3 regions of the Vagococcus sp. CY53-2 genome follow, and region 3 is predicted to be linked to each of the others. Evidence: predicted binding sites of a transcription regulator. Region 3 holds the regulator's gene; each other region holds the start of a gene.
What was found. Region 3 encodes CtsR, which represses protease genes until heat stress. Its sites were predicted from a motif close to TTGGTCAAAAAAGGTCAAANA; they were not measured.
Positions count from the first base shown of each region.

Region 1: the regulator CtsR is predicted to act here: its motif matches at 2,992-3,012, upstream of MN581_RS03455 (ATP-dependent Clp protease ATP-binding subunit).
Region 2: the regulator CtsR is predicted to act here: its motif matches at 3,133-3,153, upstream of clpB (ATP-dependent chaperone ClpB).

Region 1 is NZ_JALAHP010000001.1:716,932-724,627, reverse strand. It holds gene MN581_RS03465 (hypothetical protein) at 1-312, shown strand, start outside; gene MN581_RS03460 (DUF1827 family protein) at 366-674, opposite strand; gene MN581_RS03455 (ATP-dependent Clp protease ATP-binding subunit) at 792-2,954, opposite strand; gene MN581_RS03450 (phosphocarrier protein HPr) at 3,383-3,649, shown strand; gene ptsP (phosphoenolpyruvate--protein phosphotransferase) at 3,649-5,370, shown strand; gene MN581_RS03440 (glycosyltransferase family 4 protein) at 5,543-6,571, shown strand; gene MN581_RS10150 (glycosyltransferase family 4 protein) at 6,572-7,696, shown strand, end outside.
Region 2 is NZ_JALAHP010000001.1:209,904-217,599, forward strand. It holds gene MN581_RS01060 (tRNA (adenine(22)-N(1))-methyltransferase TrmK) at 1-631, shown strand, start outside; gene MN581_RS01065 (Nif3-like dinuclear metal center hexameric protein) at 628-1,746, shown strand; gene pepT (peptidase T) at 1,760-2,995, shown strand; gene clpB (ATP-dependent chaperone ClpB) at 3,198-5,795, shown strand; gene MN581_RS01080 (DUF5052 family protein) at 5,858-6,460, shown strand; gene MN581_RS01085 (OsmC family protein) at 6,722-7,159, shown strand; gene MN581_RS01090 (hypothetical protein) at 7,283-7,606, shown strand.
Region 3 is NZ_JALAHP010000005.1:92,206-99,901, forward strand. It holds gene gor (glutathione-disulfide reductase) at 1-1,344, opposite strand; gene MN581_RS08175 (U32 family peptidase) at 1,360-2,595, opposite strand; gene MN581_RS08180 (peptidase U32 family protein) at 2,608-3,528, opposite strand; gene MN581_RS08185 (ATP-dependent Clp protease ATP-binding subunit) at 3,642-6,098, opposite strand; gene MN581_RS10120 (CtsR family transcriptional regulator) at 6,110-6,574, opposite strand; tRNA gene MN581_RS08200 (tRNA-Leu) at 6,724-6,808, opposite strand; tRNA gene MN581_RS08205 (tRNA-Cys) at 6,817-6,887, opposite strand; tRNA gene MN581_RS08210 (tRNA-Gln) at 6,897-6,968, opposite strand; tRNA gene MN581_RS08215 (tRNA-His) at 6,979-7,051, opposite strand; tRNA gene MN581_RS08220 (tRNA-Trp) at 7,063-7,133, opposite strand; tRNA gene MN581_RS08225 (tRNA-Tyr) at 7,141-7,221, opposite strand; tRNA gene MN581_RS08230 (tRNA-Phe) at 7,225-7,297, opposite strand; tRNA gene MN581_RS08235 (tRNA-Asp) at 7,303-7,375, opposite strand; tRNA gene MN581_RS08240 (tRNA-Glu) at 7,401-7,472, opposite strand; tRNA gene MN581_RS08245 (tRNA-Ser) at 7,497-7,586, opposite strand; tRNA gene MN581_RS08250 (tRNA-Asn) at 7,611-7,684, opposite strand; rRNA gene rrf (5S ribosomal RNA) at 7,696-7,696, opposite strand, start outside.

The DNA of each region.
Region 1 (7,696 bases), on a different contig from region 3:
AAAGAAATAGAAAGAAAAGCATTAAAAGATATCATACTTAAAAAAGAAAACTTAGCATTATCTAATATAAATCTATCCGGTTTATCTTTAAGTTTTGATGTAAAAGATTCTTCTCCAGAAAAAATGAAGGAATTGAATTTAGATGTAAAACTAGTTAAAAAAGATGGGGAGATAATTGATTTAACAAAAGATGGTGACGGTAATATATACACTGAAAACGGAGAAAGCCATGTATCCTTGATATATGATTACACTGAATTAAGTGACATTGACTCTGTTATCATTAATGGACAAACACTCAAAGTAGAATAAAAAATAAAACCATTCCTGTGCAAACGACAATTAAAGCATAGGAATGGTTTTATTTAACTAATTTTTTTTGTTTTTTTCGGTTTGACAGGAATTTCAACTTCTATAACACCGTGTGTTCGAATGATTTCTAACTCTGGATTATCCACTGTGGTATGTAATAGTTCTTCTAATACAGCATTTAGTTCTAAATCTTTAATATCACGTGTCTTATTCACTAAAACAACATCGATATGAGTGTCTGCTGTACTGTGAATCACTAATGTTTTACCTAATGAATAGACACTGACAAATCTAGCATCTGTGTTTTCCAATTGTTTAGAAACCAAAGTAGCATAACTATTTGTAACGTCAATCAATTTCATTAATATCACCCCAATTTAGTTGTATCCTTTTCTATAGATTAATTATACCACAATGATTAAAAATTAAGGAGAAAACCTTCCCATATAATAGGAAGAATTTTCTCCTTAAAACATGTATTAGTTCATTTGTTCAGTTATTGTGATAGTATCATCTACTAAATCAGCAGATAATCTTTTTGCAGAAGGGTTATCTAAATAACAATCAGCAATCCCATCTTCAATATATTCTTGAATGGTACGTCTAAGAGGTCTTGCACCCATAGCCTGATCATAACCAAGTTCAACTAATTTTTCTTTTGTTTCTTCAGTCGTATCAATATGAATACCTTGTTCTTGTAATTTTATGTTTATCTCATCAAGCATTAATGACACAATAGACAACAGATTTTCTTTACTCAATGGTTTAAATTCGATAATTCCATCAAATCGGTTTAGAAATTCTGGCTTAAAGTAATGGGTTAATTGATTTAGAACTGATTGAGTCGTACCTTCTTTGATAGCACCAAATCCAACACTTGCTTCAACATGTTGAGTTCCAGCATTGCTTGTCATGATTATCAAAGTATCTTTAAAACTGACAGTTCTTCCTTTCGCATCTGTCAATCGTCCATCTTCAAGAATTTGAAGGAATAGATGTAAAACATCTGGATGAGCTTTTTCGACTTCATCTAATAGAATTAAACTATACGGATTTCTTCTCACTCTTTCAGTTAATTGACCTGCTTCGTTGTACCCAACATAGCCAGGTGGTGAGCCAATTAATTTAGACACGCTATGTTTTTCCATGTATTCACTCATATCAAAACGAACCATGTTAGATTCATGCCCAAATAACTCTGTCGCTAGTTGTTTTGCTAGTTCAGTTTTACCAACACCAGTCGGTCCAACAAAAAGAAATGAGCCAATTGGACGATTTTTATTTCCTAAACCAATTCGATTTCGTCTAATGGCACGTGATACTTTATCAATAGCATCATCTTGCCCAATGACATGTTTTTTCAAATCACTTGCTAAATGTTTCATTTGTTGCTGCTCTGTTTCTTTTAATTTACCAACCGGAATTCCTGTCATGGTTTCCACGGTTTCTTCCATATCATTTATTGTCACAGTAGGCATACTGTCTTCAGATACTTGATGAATTTTCAAGTCTTCCAATTTTTTGATTTGATCACGGTAATAAGCCGCTTTTTCAAAATCTTCTTCTTCTGAAGCAATTTGTTTATTAGCTTCAGCCCGTGCAATTCTAGAATTTAAAATTTTGGGATCAATAGAAGGAATGGTTAAATTTTTCTTAGAACCTGTTTCATCTAGTAAGTCGATAGCTTTATCAGGTAAATGTCTGTCTTGTATAAAACGACTAGACAAGTGTACAGCCCCCTCGATGGCTTCATCTGTGTATTTCACATGATGGTAATTTTCATATTTTTCTTGGATCCCTTTTAAAATATGAATGGTTTCTTCAATAGTAGGTTCATCCACTTTTACAGGTTGTAAACGTCGTTCAAGTGCTGCATCTTTTTCGATGATTCGATATTCATTGAATGTTGTTGCGCCAACTAATTGTAATTCACCTCTAGCTAAAGCAGGTTTTAAGATATTTCCAGCGTCCATTGAACCATCACTAACTGATCCTGCTCCAACGATTTCATGGATTTCATCAATAAATAAAATGACATTCTTTTGTTCTTTTAGTTCAGTAATCAGTTGTTTCATCCGTTCTTCAAACTGGCCTCTAACACCTGTTCCTTGAACAAGTGACACGACATCAAGACGAATGACTTCTTTATTTTCTAGTTTTTGTGGGACATCACCATTAATAATACTTAACGCTAACCCTTCAACGACCGCGGTTTTACCAACACCAGGTTCACCAATAAGTACTGGATTGTTTTTAGTTCGTCTATTTAATATTTCTATCACACGTTTTATTTCAGCATCGCGACCAATAACAGGATCAATTTTTCCATCACGAGCAAGTTGTGTTAGGTTTTCCCCGTATTCTACCAGGATAGAAGAATTTCCACCACCACCGCCTTGTTGAGCTTGAATAGTTGGTTGTTGTGGTTGTTTCATTGATTGTTGGGCCAACTGTTTGAAAAAATCATTTAATTGACCAAAACCATAAGGGTCTTGAGCAAATTTTTCTCGATTCATTTGATCTTCTTGAGATTTTAAATCACGATAACATTGTTGACATAAATCTATTTGTTGTTTCTCTCCATTAACTGATGCGTGTAAGTGAATGGTTGCATCATTTTTTTTACAGTTTTTACATATCATAGGCAAATCCTCCTCTAATCAAATGATTCACCAAAACAGTTTGACCTGTTTTGACCTTATGTTTATTATATAATTTTTGAATATAAGAAGCAAAAATTATGCTTAAATTTTTTAGATAAAAACTGAAAAAAATCGTGATGTTTATTTTTATAAAAAACGTTTTTTTATAAAAAAATTTAAAATAAAGAGTAAGTGGACAAAATAGCCTCTATATCAAATTATTTCTCAAATAAACTCGCGATATTTTCTGAAATGGAACTGAAAAGTTTATAAAAGGTTTTTAAAGTTCTTTATGGAACATGGGAAAAAAGTTGTAAGTAATAGAAAAACATGGTATTCTTTATCATTGAAAGGGTTATTTTTTGAGTTATTATTCAATTAAATAATCCATCATAAAAATTTTTCACATGACAAAGGAGAAGATAATTATGGAAAAAAAAGAATTTCACGTAGTAGCAGATACAGGTATTCATGCTAGACCAGCAACTTTATTGGTACAAACAGCTAGTAAATTTAGCTCAGATGTAAATTTAGAATACAAAGGTAAATCTGTAAACTTAAAATCAATCATGGGTGTTATGTCATTAGGTGTTGGACAAGGTGCTGATGTGACAATTACAGCTGAAGGTGCTGACGAAGCAGATGCAATCGCAGCGATCGAAGAAACAATGAAAAAAGAAGGACTATCTGAATAATGACTAAACAGTTGAAAGGTATTGCGGTTAGTGATGGTATCGCAGTTGCTAAAGCATATCTTTTAGTTGAGCCGGATTTATCATTTGAAAAACGTTCAGTTGAAAACGTTGAAGCCGAAGCAGCGCGTCTTTCAGATGCTCTTAGTCAATCAACTAAAGATTTGCAAGCAATCAGAGACAAAGCGGTGAAAACTTTAGGTGAAGAAGAAGCACAAGTTTTTGATGCTCACTTAATGGTTTTATCTGACCCTGAATTAATCAGTGCAATTGAAGGAAATATCAAAGATAACAAAGTTAATGCTGAATCAGCATTAAAAGAAGTTACAGACATGTTTATTGGAATGTTTGAGGCTATGGAAGATAACCCTTACATGCAAGAAAGAGCTGCTGATATTCGTGACGTAACAAAACGTGTTATGAGTCACTTGTTAGGTGTTAAATTACCTGATTTAACAATGATTGACGAAGAAGTCATTATTGTTGCTGAAGATTTAACTCCAAGTGATACAGCACAATTAGATCGTAATTTTGTTCGTGCTTTTGTAACTAATATTGGCGGACGTACATCTCACTCTGCTATCATGGCTCGTTCTTTAGAAATTCCAGCAGTTGTTGGAACAAAAGACATTACTGAGTATGTTGTTGAAGGTGATATCTTATCTGTTGATGGTAGTGAAGGTGATGTTATTGTCAATCCTACTGATGAACAAGTTACTGATTTTAAAGCAAAAGAAAAAGCATTTAATGAATTGAAAGCTGAATGGGACAAATTAAAATACGCTAAAACAGTGACAGCAGATGGTAAACATTTTGAATTAGCTGGAAATATTGGAACACCAAAAGATCTAGATGGTGTGTTAGGTCATGGTGGAGAAGCAGTTGGTTTATACCGTACTGAATTCTTGTACATGGACTCTCCTGATTTTCCAACTGAAGACGAACAATTTGAAGCGTATAAAGCTGTCTTGGAGGGTATGGAAGGTAAACCAGTTGTGGTTCGTACGATGGATATTGGTGGGGATAAAGAACTACCTTACTTGAAATTCCCTGAAGAGATGAACCCATTCCTAGGATACCGTGCTATCCGTATTTGTTTAGCAGAAGATCAAATGTTCCGTACTCAACTACGTGCATTGTTACGTGCATCTGTTTATGGAAATTTACGTATTATGTTCCCAATGATTGCTACTTTAGCTGAATTTAGAGAAGCTAAAGCATTGCTTGAAGAGGAAAAAGCTAAATTAGTTGCTGAAGGTGTGGATGTTTCTGATGATATCCAAGTAGGTATTATGATTGAAATTCCAGCTGCGGCAGTAATTGCTGACCGTTTCGCTAAAGAAGTTGATTTCTTTAGCATTGGAACAAATGATTTAATTCAATATACAATGGCAGCAGACCGTATGAACGAACGTGTTTCTTACTTATATCAACCTTATAATCCTGCAATTTTACGTTTAATTAAAAACGTTATTGATTCAGCTCATGCTGAAGGAAAATGGGCTGGTATGTGTGGGGAAATGGCCGGCGATCAAACAGCTGTTCCATTACTAGTTGGTTTAGGATTAGATGAGTTTTCTATGAGTGCAACAAGTATTTTACGTACTCGTAGCTTAATGAGTCGTCTTGATTCTAAAAAAATGGCTGAATTAGCTGAGAAAGCAATTACCGATTGTGATACAGCTGAAGAAGTTGTTGCTTTAGTTGAAGAATATACTAAATAATTAATATTGAAAACCATAATTTACTGTTTTTATACAGTAAATTATGGTTTTTTTTTATTATAACGTGTTAAGATATATACTAGTGTACACATTTCGCATTAAAAATGCGACTGTAGTATGATGTATTGTGAAATGACTTTACGTATTATAGTAGATAGTAGGAGTGGATTTTTTGTTAAGGATAAATATGTTTTCATCAGCTGATAAAGTGAAAGGCCAAGGGGTTGGAAGTGCCTATATAGAATTAATTAATATGCTCAATAAACATTTTTCAACTGAATTTGATATTTCAATTAATAAATTTAAGCAATCAGATATTTCACATTATCATACTGTGGACCCACAGTTTTTTATTTCGACTTTTTTTAAAAAGAAAAGAGGAACAACGATAGGATATGTTCACTTTTTACCTGAAACGCTTGAGGGGAGTTTGACGCTTTTTTCACCATTTAAAAAAGTATTTGATTGGTACCTTATACGTTTTTATGGGAGAATGGATCAATTAGTGGTTGTTAATCCAACCTTTATTCCCAAATTAGTGGATGCAGGATTAAAAGAAAAGAGAATTACCTATATTCCAAATTTTGTATCAAATAAAAAGTTTTACGAAGCGACGATGGATGAAAAAAATAATTGGCGAAAAAATTACCATATTTCAGAAGAAAAACTAGTTATTTTAGGGACTGGACAAATTCAACAGAGAAAAGGCATTGATGATTTTGTTCAGTTAGCTATTGATAATCCAGACGTTCAATTTATTTGGGCAGGAGGATTTTCATTTGGAAAAATGACAGATGGATATGATCGTTATAAAAAAATATATGACAATCCACCTGAAAATTTATTATTTACTGGAATTGTAGACAGAGAAGAAATTATGAAATTGTATAACTTGGCAGATGTATTTTTATTGCCATCATATAATGAATTATTTCCTATGAGCATTCTAGAAGCATTTAATTGTGGTACACCTGTTATGTTAAGGGATTTAGATTTATATCATGCCATCATTGATGAACAGTATATATCAACGACAAATATTTATGATATGAATGAAACAATTAAAAAAATCAAAGATAATCCTGAGATATTAGAGGAATATAAGGAGAAATCGAAAAAATCAGCTTTATATTATAGTGAAGAAAATGTTGCTAAAATATGGTATGACTATTATAAAAGAAGTGCTAAGGAGGAGAACTAAGTGAAAATAGGTTTTTTTACAGATACATATTTCCCTCAAGTTAGTGGTGTATCAACATCTATTAAAATACTGAAGCAAGAACTTGAAAAATTGGGACATGACGTGTATATTTTCACCACAACAGATCCTGACGCAAAAGAAGTAGAACCACGCATTATACGTATGCCTAGTATTCCGTTTATTTCTTTTAAAGATAGACGCGTCGTTATTAGGGGAATGTTGTATGCGTATCATGTTGCAAAAGAAATAGATTTAGATATTGTTCACACACATACAGAATTTGGTGTAGGTATTTTAGGGAAACAAACAGCAAAAGCACTAGATGTTCCAGTCGTTCATACTTATCACACGATGTATGAAGATTATCTACATTATATTGCTAAGGGAAAAGTGTTAAAACCAGTTCATGTTAAGCAATTATCTAAATTATATACTAATCATATGTCTGGTATTATTTGCCCAAGTCAAAGAGTTGTTAATAAATTAAAAGAGTATGGGATTGAGCGACCAATGTCTGTTATCCCTACAGGAATTGATGTATCGCAATTTAAACCTGTTGAAGAAAAGCTCATTGAGAGTATACGAGAGACTTATAAAATTGATAATGATGCATGTCTATTGTTATCTGTGAGTCGGATATCTTACGAAAAGAATATTCAAACTTTGCTCAAAGGTATGCCTAAAGTAGTGAAAGAAATTCCAAATGTTAAATTATTGATAGTTGGTGATGGTCCGTTTAAGGCTAAATTAGAAAAACAGGTAGATGAATTAGGGTTGTTGGAGCAAGTGATTTTTACTGGTGAAATACCTAATAAAGATATAGCTCCTTTTTATCAAGCAGCAGACTATTTTGTTAGTGCATCGGATTCTGAAACACAAGGATTAACTTATACAGAAGCAATGGCGGCAAAAACAAAGGTTGTTGCAAAAGGAAATGACTATTTGGATAACTTATTTGATGATGAGAGTTTAGGTGTAACATATGATGAAAATGAAGAGTTTTCACAGACGTTAATAGATTATATTAAAAAGGATATTTCAATAAAACAATCTATTTTAGAAAATAAATTATATGATATTTCAAGTGAAGCATTTGGTAAACGAGTAGAAGAATTTTATCAAAAA
Region 2 (7,696 bases), on a different contig from region 3:
TGATATCGGCTCTGACCATGCGTATTTGCCTGCTCATTTAATATTAAATAATCAGATTACAGGGGCTATTGCCGGTGAAGTCGTCAAAGGTCCATATGAATCTGCTGAAAAATTAGTCAATGATTTATTACTGACAGATAAAATAGATGTTAGATTAGGGGATGGCTTAGAAGTCATCAAATCTTATGATGACGTGAGTGTCATTACGATTTGTGGGATGGGTGGCACACTCATTCGTGATATTTTAGAACGTGGTAAAAACAAAAACCGTTTAACCCGCAAAGAATTATTAATCTTACAACCAAACGTTGGCTCTCATATCCTAAGACGTTGGTTAGTTGAAAATCATTACATCATTCAAGATGAGAAAATATTGAGTGAGAATGATAAAACGTACGAAATTATTGTCGCTGAAGCATCTGATAAAAAAGTAGAGCTAACTGAATCAGAAGAATTATTTGGCCCCATTTTGATGAAAGAATCATCTGAAGTGTTTAAAGCAAAATGGCAATTTGAATTAGAACAATATGAACGCGTAATAAATCAGTTGTCTCAATCTAAAACAAACCAAGATGAAAAAATAGCACAAATCAATCGTCAGTGTGATTTAATCAAGGAGGTACTGTCATGAAAATAACAGGAGCTGAATTTATTAAACAATTTGAATCAGTCGTACCACTAGAACTTGCTGAAGATAATGATCCAGTTGGGTTACATATTGGTACGCTTAATAAACCAATTAACCGCGTGATGATGACACTAGATGTTAGACCAGATGTGGTGCAAGAAGCGATTGATAAAAAAATAGATTTAATCGTGGCGAAACATCCGCCGATTTTTCGTCCAGTTAAGCATTTGTTGGTCGATGATTTTCAAACTAAAATGTATGCTGACTTATTAAAACATGACATCGCCGTCTACGCAGCACACACAAATATGGATATTGTTGACAATGGGTTGAATGATTTGTTTTGCGATATGTTGGGTATTGACGCAACGGATTATTTACGTCAAACTCATGAATATTTCTACCGTAAGTTAGTAGTTTATGTGCCGACAACTCATGCAGAGTCACTACGAGAAGCGTTTGGTGCTGTAGGCATTGGGGCTTATCATGATTATGATTACACAAGTTTTTCATCTAGTGGAACAGGTCGTTTTCGTCCACTTGAAAAGGCTCAACCAGCAATTGGTGAGAATAACGAGCTGACAAGTGTTGAAGAAGAAAAAATTGAAGTGATGTTTTTACCCCAAGAGTACCCAACAGTGCTGTCAATTATTAATGAGTATCACCCATATGAAGAGCCGATGTTTGATATTTTTCCACTAGAAAATATATCAAAAACATATGGAATCGGTCGTATTGGTACTCTACCACAACCAATGCCTTTGCTTGATTTTGTTGAAAAAGTTAAACAGACATTTGGTTTAAATGCCATTCGTTTAACGACTGATACAAAAGATAAACAAGTAAAAACAGTGGCCATTTGTGGTGGTAGTGGTGAGAAGTTTTATAAAGACGCCCTTAAAAACGGGGCAGATGTTTATATTACCGGAGATGTGTATTACCATACAGCTCACGATATGATGGAAGAAGGGTTATCAGTGATTGACCCAGGACATTATATTGAGTCAGTATGTAAAAAATACTATGTTGAGTTATTTAATCAATGGAAACAACAAAATGATTGGGATGTCACGTTCATCGAAAGTGACGTGAATACTAATCCATTTGAAATAATATAAGGGAGTGTCAATTATGTATACAAATTTAGTACCAAGATTTATCAAGTATGTTAAGACAGAAACAAGATCGGACGCAACAAGCAAGACAACACCATCAACACCAACTCAAATTGCCTTTGCTAAAGAGTTGAAAAAAGAATTAGAAGATATTGGGATGTCAGATGTATTCCATAACGAAGAAAACGGATTTGTGATTGCGACATTACCAAGCAATACAGATAAAGACGTGCGTAGCATTGGATTTATCGCACATATGGATACAGCTGATTTTAACGCTGTTGGTGTGAACCCACAATTTGTAGAAAATTACGATGGTCAAAGTGATATTCCTTTAGACAAAGAAGGCAAGTTTAAGTTAACCGTTAAAGATTTCCCTAACTTAGCTAACTATAAAGGTCAAACATTGATTACAACGGACGGTTCAACTCTTTTAGGAGCAGATGATAAATCAGGTATCGCTGAAATTATGACTGCGATGGAATATTTAGTGAATCATCCAGAAATTAAACATGGTAAAATCATGGTAGCGTTTGGTCCAGACGAAGAAATCGGTGTTGGAGCGGATAAATTTAATGTCGAAGAATTCCCAGTAGACTTTGCTTATACGATGGATGGTGGACCAGTTGGTGAATTACAATTTGAAACATTTAGTGCTGCTCAAGCAGAAATTTCAATTGAAGGTAAAAACGTTCACCCAGGTACAGCAAAAGACACCATGATTAATGCCTTGCAAGTAGCCATTGACTTACATAATAAATTACCACAAGATGAAGTTCCTGAAAAAACAGATGGATATGAAGGATTCTTCCATTTATTACAATTAGATGGTGTGCCTGATGAAGCAACGATGACTTACATTATTCGTGATCATGACCGTGAAAAATTTGAAGCACGTAAATCACTACTTGAATCCATCGTAAAAGAATTTAACGACAACTTTGGTCAAGAACGTGTGTCATTAAACTTATTTGACCAATACTACAACATGCGTGAAGTTATCGAAAAAGATATGAGTATCATTGATTTAGTAGACGAAGCAATGCGTAATTTAGACATTGAACCAAATAAAGCACCCGTACGCGGTGGAACAGACGGTTCTAAAATTTCTTACATGGGATTACCTACACCAAATATTTTTGCTGGTGGGGAAAACATGCATGGACGTTTTGAATATGTGGCAGTTGAAAGCATGGAAAAAGCGACTAGCTTAATCGTAGAAATTGTTAAACTTAATGAAGAAAAAGCGTAAATAGTTTGAAGACTCGGTGATAATCGAGTCTTTTTTATGTCTTTTGATGAAAACTGTCGTTTTAAAGACCTAAAAAGTGTGGTTTTAATCACTTATATATATTAGAATAAACTTAACAGTTTGATGTCGAGTCTTTTTGTTTGACCTATTTTGACCTATGGTGTAAAATATATTTTGTAGTTAAGAATAAGGGGGTAATGATATGAATATAGAAAAAATGACTACGACATTGCAACAAGCAATCGCAGAAGCGCAACAAGTTGCAATCACTCGAAAAAATCAAGAGATTGATATTGTCCACTTATGGAAAATATTCTTACAACCCAATCATTTTGCTAGAAACTTATATGCCGGTATTGGCTTAGATGTTGATGCATTTGAAAGAGAAGTCGATAATGAATTAGATAAATTACCAACCGTTAGTGGAAATGTCCAATATGGACAAAACTTAAGTCAAAACTTGTTTCACTTATTGCAAGAAGCAGATAAAATTAGAGAATCATTTAATGACGACTATTTGTCAACCGAAGTAGTGGTTTTAGCCTTAATGAAACTTAAAAACTTTAGTTTAACCCGTTTCTTAATGGCACAAAAAGTGACCGAAGCTGAACTAACTGAACGTATTAAAGATTTGAGAGGAGGAGAACGTGTGACTAGTCAAAATCAAGAAGAACAATATGAAGCACTAGAAAAATACGGAACAAACCTTAATGAAGCAGTAAAATCTGGAAAACAAGATCCAATCATTGGGCGTGACGAAGAAATTCGTGATGTGATTCGTATTTTATCACGTAAAACAAAAAATAATCCAGTATTAATCGGTGAACCTGGTGTTGGTAAAACAGCCATCATCGAAGGATTAGCACAACGTATTGTGAAAAAAGACGTTCCTGAAAACTTAAAAAATAAAACCATCATCTCATTAGATATGGGGTCATTGATTGCTGGAGCGAAATTCAGAGGGGAATTTGAAGAACGTCTAAAAGCAGTTCTAAAAGAAGTCAAAAATAGCGATGGCGAAATTATTTTGTTCATCGATGAAATTCATACAATAGTAGGGGCTGGGAAAACAGAAGGTAGTATGGATGCCGGAAACTTACTTAAACCAATGCTTGCTCGTGGTGAGTTGCATTGTATTGGGGCGACAACACTTGATGAGTACCGTGAATACATGGAAACTGATAAAGCGTTAGAAAGACGTTTCCAAAAAGTATTAGTGAAAGAACCAACTGTAGAAGATACCATTAGTATTTTACGTGGATTGAAAGAACGTTTTGAAATCCATCATGGGGTAAACATTCACGATAACGCGTTAGTCGCTGCAAGTACATTGTCTAATCGCTACATCACTGATCGTTACTTACCAGATAAAGCAATTGATTTAGTCGACGAAGCGTGTGCGACTATTCGTGTTGAGATGAATTCAATGCCAACTGAATTAGACCAAGTAACGAGACGTTTGATGCAATTAGAAATTGAAGAAGCAGCTCTTAAAAAAGAAGATGACGATGCAAGTAAAAAACGTTTAGACATTCTTCAAGGTGAGTTGGCTGAATTAAGAGAAGAAGCCAATACACTAAAAATGCAATGGGAGACTGAAAAAGAAGAATTAAACAAAATAAATGAAAAACGTTCTGAGTTGGATCAAGCCAGAACACAACTTGAAAACGCAGAAAGTAACTACGATTTAGAAGAAGCTGCTGTGTTACGTCATGGAACGATTCCAAAACTTGAAAAAGAGTTAAAAGAATTAGAAGAAAAAGAAAAACATGATGGCCGTATGGTACAAGAAGTGGTAACTGACAAAGAAATCGCAGTTGTAGTTGGTCGTTTGACTGGTATCCCTGTGAAACGACTTGAAGAAGGCGAAAGAGAAAAAATCTTACGCTTAAACGAAACACTCCATAAACGTGTGATTGGTCAAGATGAGGCAGTCGATGCGGTGTCTGATGCGGTGATTCGCTCTCGTGCTGGATTGCAAGACCCTAATCGTCCACTTGGGTCATTCCTATTCTTAGGACCTACTGGTGTGGGTAAAACAGAGTTAGCGAAATCATTAGCTGAAAACTTGTTTGATTCTGAAGACCATATGGTACGTTTGGATATGAGTGAGTACATGGAAAAACATAGCGTGTCTCGTTTAGTCGGAGCTCCTCCTGGATATGTTGGTTACGAGGAAGGTGGCCAATTAACAGAGGCAGTAAGAAGAAGTCCGTACACTATTGTCTTGCTTGATGAAATTGAAAAAGCTCATCCAGATGTGTTTAACATTTTACTTCAAGTGCTAGATGATGGTCGTTTGACTGACTCTAAAGGTCGTGTCGTTGACTTTAAAAACACTGTGTTAATCATGACAAGTAATATTGGGTCTCAACTATTGCTTGATGGCGTAGATGAAGATGGAAACGTATCTGAGAGTGCTAAAGAAGGGGTTCTTGACATGTTACGTGGTCACTTCAAACCAGAATTCTTAAACCGTATTGATGATACTATCTTGTTTAGTCCGCTTACTCTAGACAACGTGAAAGATATCATCGTGAAAATGACTGAAAGCTTAACAAGACGTTTAGCTCATCAAGATATCAAATTAACAATCTCTGAGGATGCGAAAACTTGGATTGCTGAACAAGCATACGATCCAATTTACGGCGCTCGTCCAATCAAACGTTTCTTAACAAAAGAAGTGGAAACACCTCTTGCTAAAGAAATTGTTGCTGGAAAAATTGGTCCTAAAACAGACGTCATGATTGAAGTAGTAGAGGGTAAATTATCATTTACTGCATTACAAACCGAAGAGTAGTATAATAAAAGGCAAAGATGTTACATCATCTTTGCTTTTTTTAATAAGGAGAGGAGCTAATCATGAAACATAAAAAACAATTATTAGTAGTGGGATTATTAAGTATGACAGTAATCATGTTATCAGGTTGCCAAGATATTATGAATTCTTTTAAGCAGTTTGAACAAAGTTTTAAAGGTTTAGAGATGACTGTTAGAACGTATGATGAACAAAGCCAAGTGATGGATAAAGTTCAAGGAAAATCTGTCAAAATTGAACGAGATAATACCTTCGACACAGATGAAGACAGTAAAGACTCCAGTGTGATTCAAATTACTGTCGGTAAAAATGAAATGCATCATGTTGGCTCATCAATGATTATTGAGGAAAAAGGACTAACCAACGTTTTTGATGAATATGCTGACAAAGTAGATATCAACAATACTAAAAGAAGTGTGCCAATGATTAACTCAATGGTGAATGATTTTAGTAATTCGTTTAAAGGAAAAGACAAAGTGATTTTGATAAGAAGTCAAAATGGAACCCCGCTAGCAACTTATGCTGGAAATAAAGTATCAATGTATTCAACGGATGTGCCAAAAAGTACGGGGATTTTAATTGATGGAAAATATTTGTTTATTTACCGATGTGATTACACGATTTATGATAAAGCATTAGTTGATTAATCTTTAATATTGAAAAGAAGCGATTATTATGGCTTCTTTTTTTAGTTAATCTGATAGGTTTCATTGTATGTATAAAGCAATCATATTGATTTTTTTATGTTATTTTCCAATTATATTACTCTTTTAAAGTAATGATGAGTGAAATAATAGGATTGAGAGCGTTTTTAAATGATAGGATTTTAGTAAAATAATGTCATTTGAGTTAAAAAATACTTATTTTGTGATACCATGAGAGGTATATTAGATTAGGAGGAAGTTAGTATGACAGTTCGAACATTTAAAACAGTAGCAGAGAATACTCAAGGAGTACAAGTTTCCGTAAAATCAAGAGGTTTTGAATTTATATTAGATGAACCTAAAAATCTAGGCGGAAATGATACTGGAATGAATCCAGTGGAAGCGTTATTAGGTGCATTAGGGGCTTGTAAGGTCATCGTAGCTAAGAGCTTTGCTGCTTATCATAAAATTAATCTAAAATCTATCAAAGTAGAAGTAGAAGGCGAATTAGATACAGATGGTTTTTCAGGAAAAAATCCAAATGCTAAAGTTGGTTTTTCTAAAATCGTGTCAAATTTTTATATCGACGCTGATAACACAGACGAAGAAATTGCTGATTACGTGCGTTTTATCAACAAAACATGTCCAGTAGCCGATACAATTGAAAACGCTCCTGAAATGGAATCGTATATTATTAAATAATGTTTTCACTAGACTAGTCCTTAGGGCTAATTTTTTTATTGATTGGGTGCTAAATAAGATTAACAAAAGCCATTTAGTTTGGTATAATGCGTATTGTGTTATATATAAGGGAGGAGTGAATTAATGGCAAATAATCAGTCGAACAATAAATATCACTTATTATTAAAAGGGTTTTTGGTTATTTATGTGATTGAATTAATTTGGTTTTTATATTCTCAAATTATTAAACCACTAATGAATGGAAATACTTTAAATATGGGCTCAGTTGAGCTAGCTATTTTATTGGCAGTTGCTCTTATTGTTGTATTAATCTTTTACATGTTGAAAAAATCGCATAAAGTTAGCGGTATTGTGTTATCTATTTTTGGTGTTAGTTTAATTCTTTTTGGTATTCTTGCCCCACTGTTAGATGTGTATATACCGTTTCTATGGCATTTATTCCACTAAATAAACAAGGAAAGTACAAAGTGAAATCTTTGTACTTTTTATTTATTTAACGTTAAATTAGATGTTTTCTATCTAGAGGTATGTTAGAAT
Region 3 (7,696 bases):
TTATCTCATTGTGACAAATTCTTCTGCTCCTGTTGGATGTATGGCAACAGTTTGATCAAAATCAGCTTTAGTTGCACCCATTCTTACAGCAACTGCAAACCCCTGTAGCATCTCATCAACACCCAATCCAATACCGTGTAATCCAACAATTCTTTCTTCTTTTCCGACACACACAAGTTTCATCCAACATTTTTCGCGAACTTCAGTAATCGCAAACTGCATTGGTGTAAATCTAGACGTATATATTTTAACATCCTCACCATATTGTTCTCTAGCTTCTTTTTCTGTTAAACCAACTGTTCCAATCGCTGGATGTGAAAATACAACTGTTGGAACGGTATGATACTCTAAATATAAATTATCTTGATTATTAAATAAGCGTTCGGATAATCTTCGTCCTGCTGCAATTGCTACAGGTGTTAAATTAATTTTATCAATGACATCTCCAACAGCATAAATACCTTCTTGTGTGGTATTTTGATACTGGTCTACCTTTATTGCACCTTTATCCGTTAATTCAACATCTGTCACATCAAGGTTTAACCCATCCATATTTGGTACTCGACCGATTGCCCAGACAATTTCATCTACCTCGATTGATTTTCCGTTTTCAAAGGACAAAACATAACCAGAAGCTGTTTTTTCAACACTCTTTGGTACACTATTTGCATGTAAATTCATGCCACTTTTCTCATAACTTTCAGTTAATCCTTGAATTAATAAGTCATCGAATTCACGTAAAAATGTGTCACGTCTAAATGCCAAATGAGTCGTTGCACCTAAGCCATGTAATACGCCAGCGATTTCCACTGCGATATATCCAGCTCCAACTACTGCCACTCGTTTTGGTAGTTCTGTTAATTCAAAAAATCCATTTGAATCAATACCATATTCTGCTCCAGGAATATTCGGGCGAACAATTTTCCCACCTGTCGCAATTAAAATATGAGGAGCAGTAAATGTTTCTCCATTTACTTCGACCACCTTTTTTTCTTTAAATTTAGCGTAACCCTTAATATGAGTCACTCCATTACTTTCTAGCCCTTTTAAATACAAACCATTTAATCGTTTGATATACGTTTGGCGATTTTCTACCAAACGTGCCATATCAAATCCGTCAATTGTTATATCAAAACCATATTCATAGGCTTGATGATGCAGCATATCATTCATTTGAGATGCTGACCACATGACTTTTTTAGGAACACATCCAACATTGACACATGTCCCACCAAGCTCGTTTCCTTCTATTAATAGTACTTTAGCCCCATGCATCCCAGCTCTATTAGCAGAAGCTATTCCACCGCTACCTCCACCAATCACTATATAATCAAATGTTTTCATATACTTTCTCCCTTCTTACTTCTGTTTACGAATCATATCACCAGGTTTAACTGGTTGTGCGACTGGCATTTTGACAATCATCATAGCGTTTGGCGCTTTTTCAATTGACTCACCGTCTTCATTCCACATCTCTTTGATATCTTGTTCAAAGTGAGTAAACCCAGGTCCGTAAAATTCAATACGATCTTCGATTCTGAAATGATTTCGTTGTCGGATAGTAGCAATTTTAGTTTCGTCATCATATTCTAACACTTCACCAATGAACTTATACACTGGGATTTTCCGACGTTTTCCAAATAATTGTTCCTCATCTGTTGGAATATGATAATAAAAACCAGTTGCTAATTCTCGTTGTGCCACTTTCCACAGTTCATCAATCCACTCTTGTTTACACACATAATTTTCCGGATCAGCCATGTAGCTATCAACTGCTTTTTTATAGACATTAGATACCGTTGATACATAATGAATCGACTTCATGCGTCCTTCAATTTTTAGACTATCGACACCGTTTTTTACTAAATCAGGAATGTGTTCGATCATTGACATGTCCACCGCACTCATTGAAAACGGCTCACTCACTTCACCAGTGTCTGTTAATGAACGTCTTTCTTCACCAAATGGCATATCAAACAAATCATATTTCCAACGACATGATTGTGAACACCCACCACGGTTAGCATCTCTGTGACTCATATGATTTGATAAGGTACAACGACCTGAATAGGAAATACACATCGCACCATGAATAAAGGCTTCAATTTCAATATCCGTATTCTCACGAATTTTCGCTACCTCGTCCATTGAGACCTCACGACCTAACACCACTCGTTCTAGTCCTTCATTTTTCCAAAACTCTAATGTTTCAAAATTTGTCGCAGAAGATTGTGTCGACAAATGAACCGGTAAACCAGGTGCTTCGGTAATGCATACTTCAATTAATGCTGGGTCAGAGATGATTACCGCACTAATGCCAATATCTCGCAATTTTCTAAAAAACTCACCAGCTCCTTTGGCATCTCCTTCATGCGTCACCATGTTAGCTGCCACATAAACTTTTGCTCCTCGTTCTTTGGCAAACGCGACACCTTCTTCCATTTCTTCATAAGAAAAGTTCCCAGCACGACTTCTTAGGCCGTAAGCATTCCCACCAATATACACAGCATCTGCCCCGTAATGTATCGCAATTTTCAATTTTTCAAGCGTACCAGCTGGAGCCAGTACTTCTGGTCGTTTCAATGTATTTGTCATCTTTATTCTCTCCTATTTTATTTCCTCAGGATCTAAATAATAAAAGCCAGTATCCAAACTTCTTCCTTTTGGATGATGTTCCATAATCGTTTTTTGTAGCGATTTTGCCAAATCCTGTGCCCAAGTGTCTCCAATCAACGCTTTTTTAGCTGTAATAAAACTTGAAACAATACTCACAAAATCTTCCCCAGGAGTATACATACCATCTAATTTCCAATGTCTTAAACCAGCATCATATAATTCTTTTAATTCAAACATTAAGTCTACATCATTTGTGGCATAAATGTGTGTCCCATGCTTATCCTCGAAAATAGAATAATGCGTTTCTTCATCTTTAGGTTCAGATATAAACAACCCATCTTCTTTAGAAACATTGTCTTGTTGCTTCGTAAAATTAAAATAATTTGTAATCAATGGGCGTTTTGAGTGATGGATACACGTCGCACCATACACTAAAACTTCAGTAAAGACTTGCGTATCTTTGGCAATTTGTTGCAACTCCTCAAATGGAATTTCTCTAGCTAAAATTGCACCAGTTGCCCCACGTTTTGCCCAAAAGTTTACTTGCCTTGAACTAGTCACCATTGTTTCAGCATTATATACATAAGGTAGTTTATATCCATCTCGTTGTAAGACATAAATCACACCAGGATCGCCTACAATAATATCATCTACTCCAATTGATTCTAAAAAAACCAAATATTCAGGAATAAGCTCCATTTTATCTGGATGCATAATGGCACTTACTGCTACACGTGCTTTTTTTCCTTTGCTATGAGCTAATTGAACCAATTCAGTCATTTCTTCTCTTGTGAAATAATGCGGTAAACGTAACCCAAATTCTTCTTCTCCAAAACAAATTACATCAATATCCAATTCGACCAGTTGACGTGCCTGTTCTAATGAGTCCACTGTCGTACTTATCTCTATCATTCTAGACACTCCTATCCTTTATAAACACTTTTTATCCTAACATATTGCATAGATAAACCGCAATCTTTCACAAGGTAAAAGCGCTAGTTATTTAACTAACTAACGCTTGTTTGTTACACTTTTTCTACCTTTTTTACTTTTGTATTAATTTTCCCTTTTGATGCACCAAGAGTCACTATATCTCCTGTTTGAAGTTCACCTGACAAGAGTAATTCACTTAGTCTATCTTCGACTTCTTTTTGCAAAGCACGACGAATTGGACGAGCTCCGTATTCCGGATCAAACCCTTCACTACTGATAACATCAATAGCTGCTGAAGTTAATTTTAATGTAATATCTTGTTCTTTTAATCTCTCAACAACATCTTTAGACATGATTTTCACGATATCATGTAATTGTTGTTTATTTAATGAGTGGAATACGACCACTTCATCTACACGATTTAAAAATTCCGGTCTAAATGATTTTTTCAATTCTTCTAATATACGAGATTTCATCGCTTTATAATCTTTGGTTTCATCTGCTACACCAAATCCAACAGTCTTTTCATCTCGTAAAGAAGTAGCGCCGATATTTGATGTCATGATAATAATTGTATTTTTAAAATCTACTTTACGACCTTTGGCATCAGTTAAATGCCCATCATCTAGTACTTGCAACAACACATTAAACACATCAGGATGGGCTTTTTCTACCTCATCAAGTAATACAACAGAATATGGTTTTTGACGGATTCGCTCAGTCAATTGTCCTCCTTCATCATAACCAACATACCCTGGAGGGGAGCCGACTAAACGACTTGTACTATGTTTTTCCATAAATTCAGACATATCCACTCGAATCAAGGCATCTTCTGAACCAAACATCACTTCAGCAATTGTTTTAGCTAATTCTGTTTTTCCAACACCTGTTGGCCCTAAAAACATAAATGACCCAATTGGACGATTTGGACTCTTCAACCCACTTCTCGCACGTCGAATAGCACGTGAAACAGATTCTACAGCCTCTTCTTGGCCGATAACACGTTCATGCATAACCTTTTCTAAATCAAGTAATCGTTCACTCTCTTTTTTCTCTAACTGTGTTAAAGGAATACCAGTCCATTGAGAAATGACAGATTCAATATCTTCTTCGGTCAATTTTTGTGTATAACCAGCTGATTCTTTTTCTTGTTTTTCAACTAATTTTGCTAATTTTTTTAAGGCTTTCTTTTCTATCTCTCGAATTTCAACCACTTCGGCAAATTTTTGTGAGATAATCGCTTCTTCTTTTTCCTTATAGATATCAGCTAATACCCGTTGTTGTTTCACTATTGGAGATGGTTTTTCCGTTTGGTTCAAGCGTACTTTGGCAGCTGCCTCATCTATCAAATCAATAGCTTTATCAGGAAGCTGACGATCATTAATGTAACGAATAGATAATTTTACAGCTGCTTCAACAGCCTCTTGAGTTATGGTTACTTGATGATGTTCTTCATACTGAGATTTCAACCCTGTCAAAATATCAATGGTTTCTTCTTCAGTGGGTTCATCAACCATAATTTTAGCAAATCGGCGCTCTAACGCAGAATCTTTTTCAATATATTTTTGATATTCATCTAATGTTGTTGCCCCTATTGTTTGAAGTTCTCCACGTGCTAATGCAGGTTTTAAAATATTAGATGCATCAATCGCTCCTTCAGCACCACCAGCACCAATCAACGTATGTAATTCATCAATAAACAAAATAACTTCGCCATCATGGTAAATTTCATCCACCAATTTTTTCATGCGATCCTCAAATTCACCACGATACTTAGTCCCAGCAACTACTGCTCCCATATCAAGCATCATCACACGTTTATTTTGCATATCTTTTGGTACATTAGATTCGATAATCCGTTGCGCTAAACCTTCAGCAATAGCTGTTTTCCCAACACCAGGTTCTCCAACAAGTACCGGATTATTTTTAGTTCGACGACTTAAAATTTGTATCAATCGTTCAACTTCTATCTCGCGACCAACTAAAGGATCTAATCGTTTTTCTCTAGCACTCTGTGTCAAATCTCGTGCCAAAGAATCTAGTGTAGGAGTCCCTTCACCAACTGAATTCTTAATCGCTTTTCTATTTTTACCATTTTTATTATTGTCTGTAATACCAATTCTTCTCATTATATCTTTGCGTAACTTGGGAAGTTCCACTCCTAAATTTTTTAAAATTCTAGCAGATAATAATGTATCTTCTCTAACCAAAGCAAGTAAAATGTGTTCTGTTCCAATGCTTGGCGCCCCTAGTCGTTTAGCCTCTTCACCTGCGAAAGCTAACACATCCTTAGTTCGCGGAGAATAAGGAAGCAATTCGTTTTCTTTAGATTTATAACGTCCATATTGAACAATCTGTTCAACTTCCTCAAACAGATAAGTATCATCAATATCAAAATATCTCATTACTTTTCCACCAATACCTCTTGGTTCCTTCGCTAAAGCAAGTAACAAATCCTCTGTTCCAACTACATCATGTCTAAAATATTTAGCACTTTCTTGTGCAAGATTCAGAACTTCATTAGCCCTTTTAGTAAATAATTCACCCATACCTATCACTCCTATTCTTCATAAGTTAGTCGTTCTAATACATCAATCATCATGTTCGATCTCAATAATTTTTCTTCTTCCGAGCGACTAATACCAGTTAATTTAAACGCTGAATTAAGTAAATACTTTTCACGTACAGTTATTAGATTATTATCTTGCAGTTCATTTAAAATAGCAAATGCTTCACTGTCTGTCAAACCATTACTTATCATATCTGGAATTTCTTCACATATTCTGGTTTTATATTTTATCAATTTAACTTTTACAATACGAATATACCCACCACCACCACGTTTACTTTCTACCCGATAACCTTTTGGAACAGTAAACCTTGTGTTAATAACATAATTAATTTGTGATGGTACACAATTAAATTGATTAGCAATTTCAGCTCGTTTTATTTCAATAATATCCTCATTCTTCAATAGTTCTTTTAAATAATCTTCTATAATATCAGACATATTTTTATTTTGCATAAAAATCTCACCCTTCAAACGTAACATAAAACAATTGACTTATATTGACCTTTATTATACATAATATATCTAGATATTTATACTAATTAGCTTTGTATATACCAAAAGAGCTTTGAATGAAATCATTCAAAGCTCTTTTTACTAAATTATACCGGCGGCCGGGGTCGAACCGGCACGCCCTCAATGGGCACTGGATTTTGAGTCCAGCGCGTCTGCCAATTCCGCCACGCCGGCAAAACAAGAGGCGGTAACCGGATTTGAACCGATGATAAAGGTTTTGCAGACCTCTGCCTTACCACTTGGCTATACCGCCTTTAAAAAACTGGGCTAGCTGGATTCGAACCAACGAATGACGGAGTCAAAGTCCGTTGCCTTACCGCTTGGCTATAGCCCAATAATAAAAAGGCGACTGATGGGAATCGAACCCACGAATGCCGGAGCCACAATCCGGTGCGTTAACCACTTCGCCACAGTCGCCATATTATTAACAGGGGTAGTAGGAATCGAACCCACGCTGACGGTTTTGGAGACCGTAGTTCTACCGCTAAACTATACCCCTTTAAATATGGAGGGGGGCAGATTCGAACTGCCGAACCCGAAGGAGCGGATTTACAGTCCGCCGCGTTTAGCCACTTCGCTACCCCTCCAAATGGCGCAAGACAGAATCGAACTGCCGACACACGGAGCTTCAATCCGTTGCTCTACCAACTGAGCTACTGCGCCAATAACGGTTCCGACGGGAATCGAACCCGCGATCTCCTGCGTGACAGGCAGGCATGTTAACCCCTACACCACGGAACCTAATTATGGTTTCTATTATATTTTATGACCCGTACGGGAATCGAACCCGTGTTACCGCCGTGAAAGGGCGGTGTCTTAACCGCTTGACCAACGGGCCAGTATCATAATTTCTTTTAGTATACGGAGAGTAAGGGATTCGAACCCTTGAGACAGTTATTACCGCCTACATGATTTCCAATCATGCTCCTTCGGCCAACTCGGACAACTCTCCTGAGTTTTACCTTAATTAAAAGAACTCCGGCAGTAGGACTCGAACCTACGACATCATGATTAACAGTCATGCGCTACTACCAACTGAGCTATGCCGGATAATAATATAAG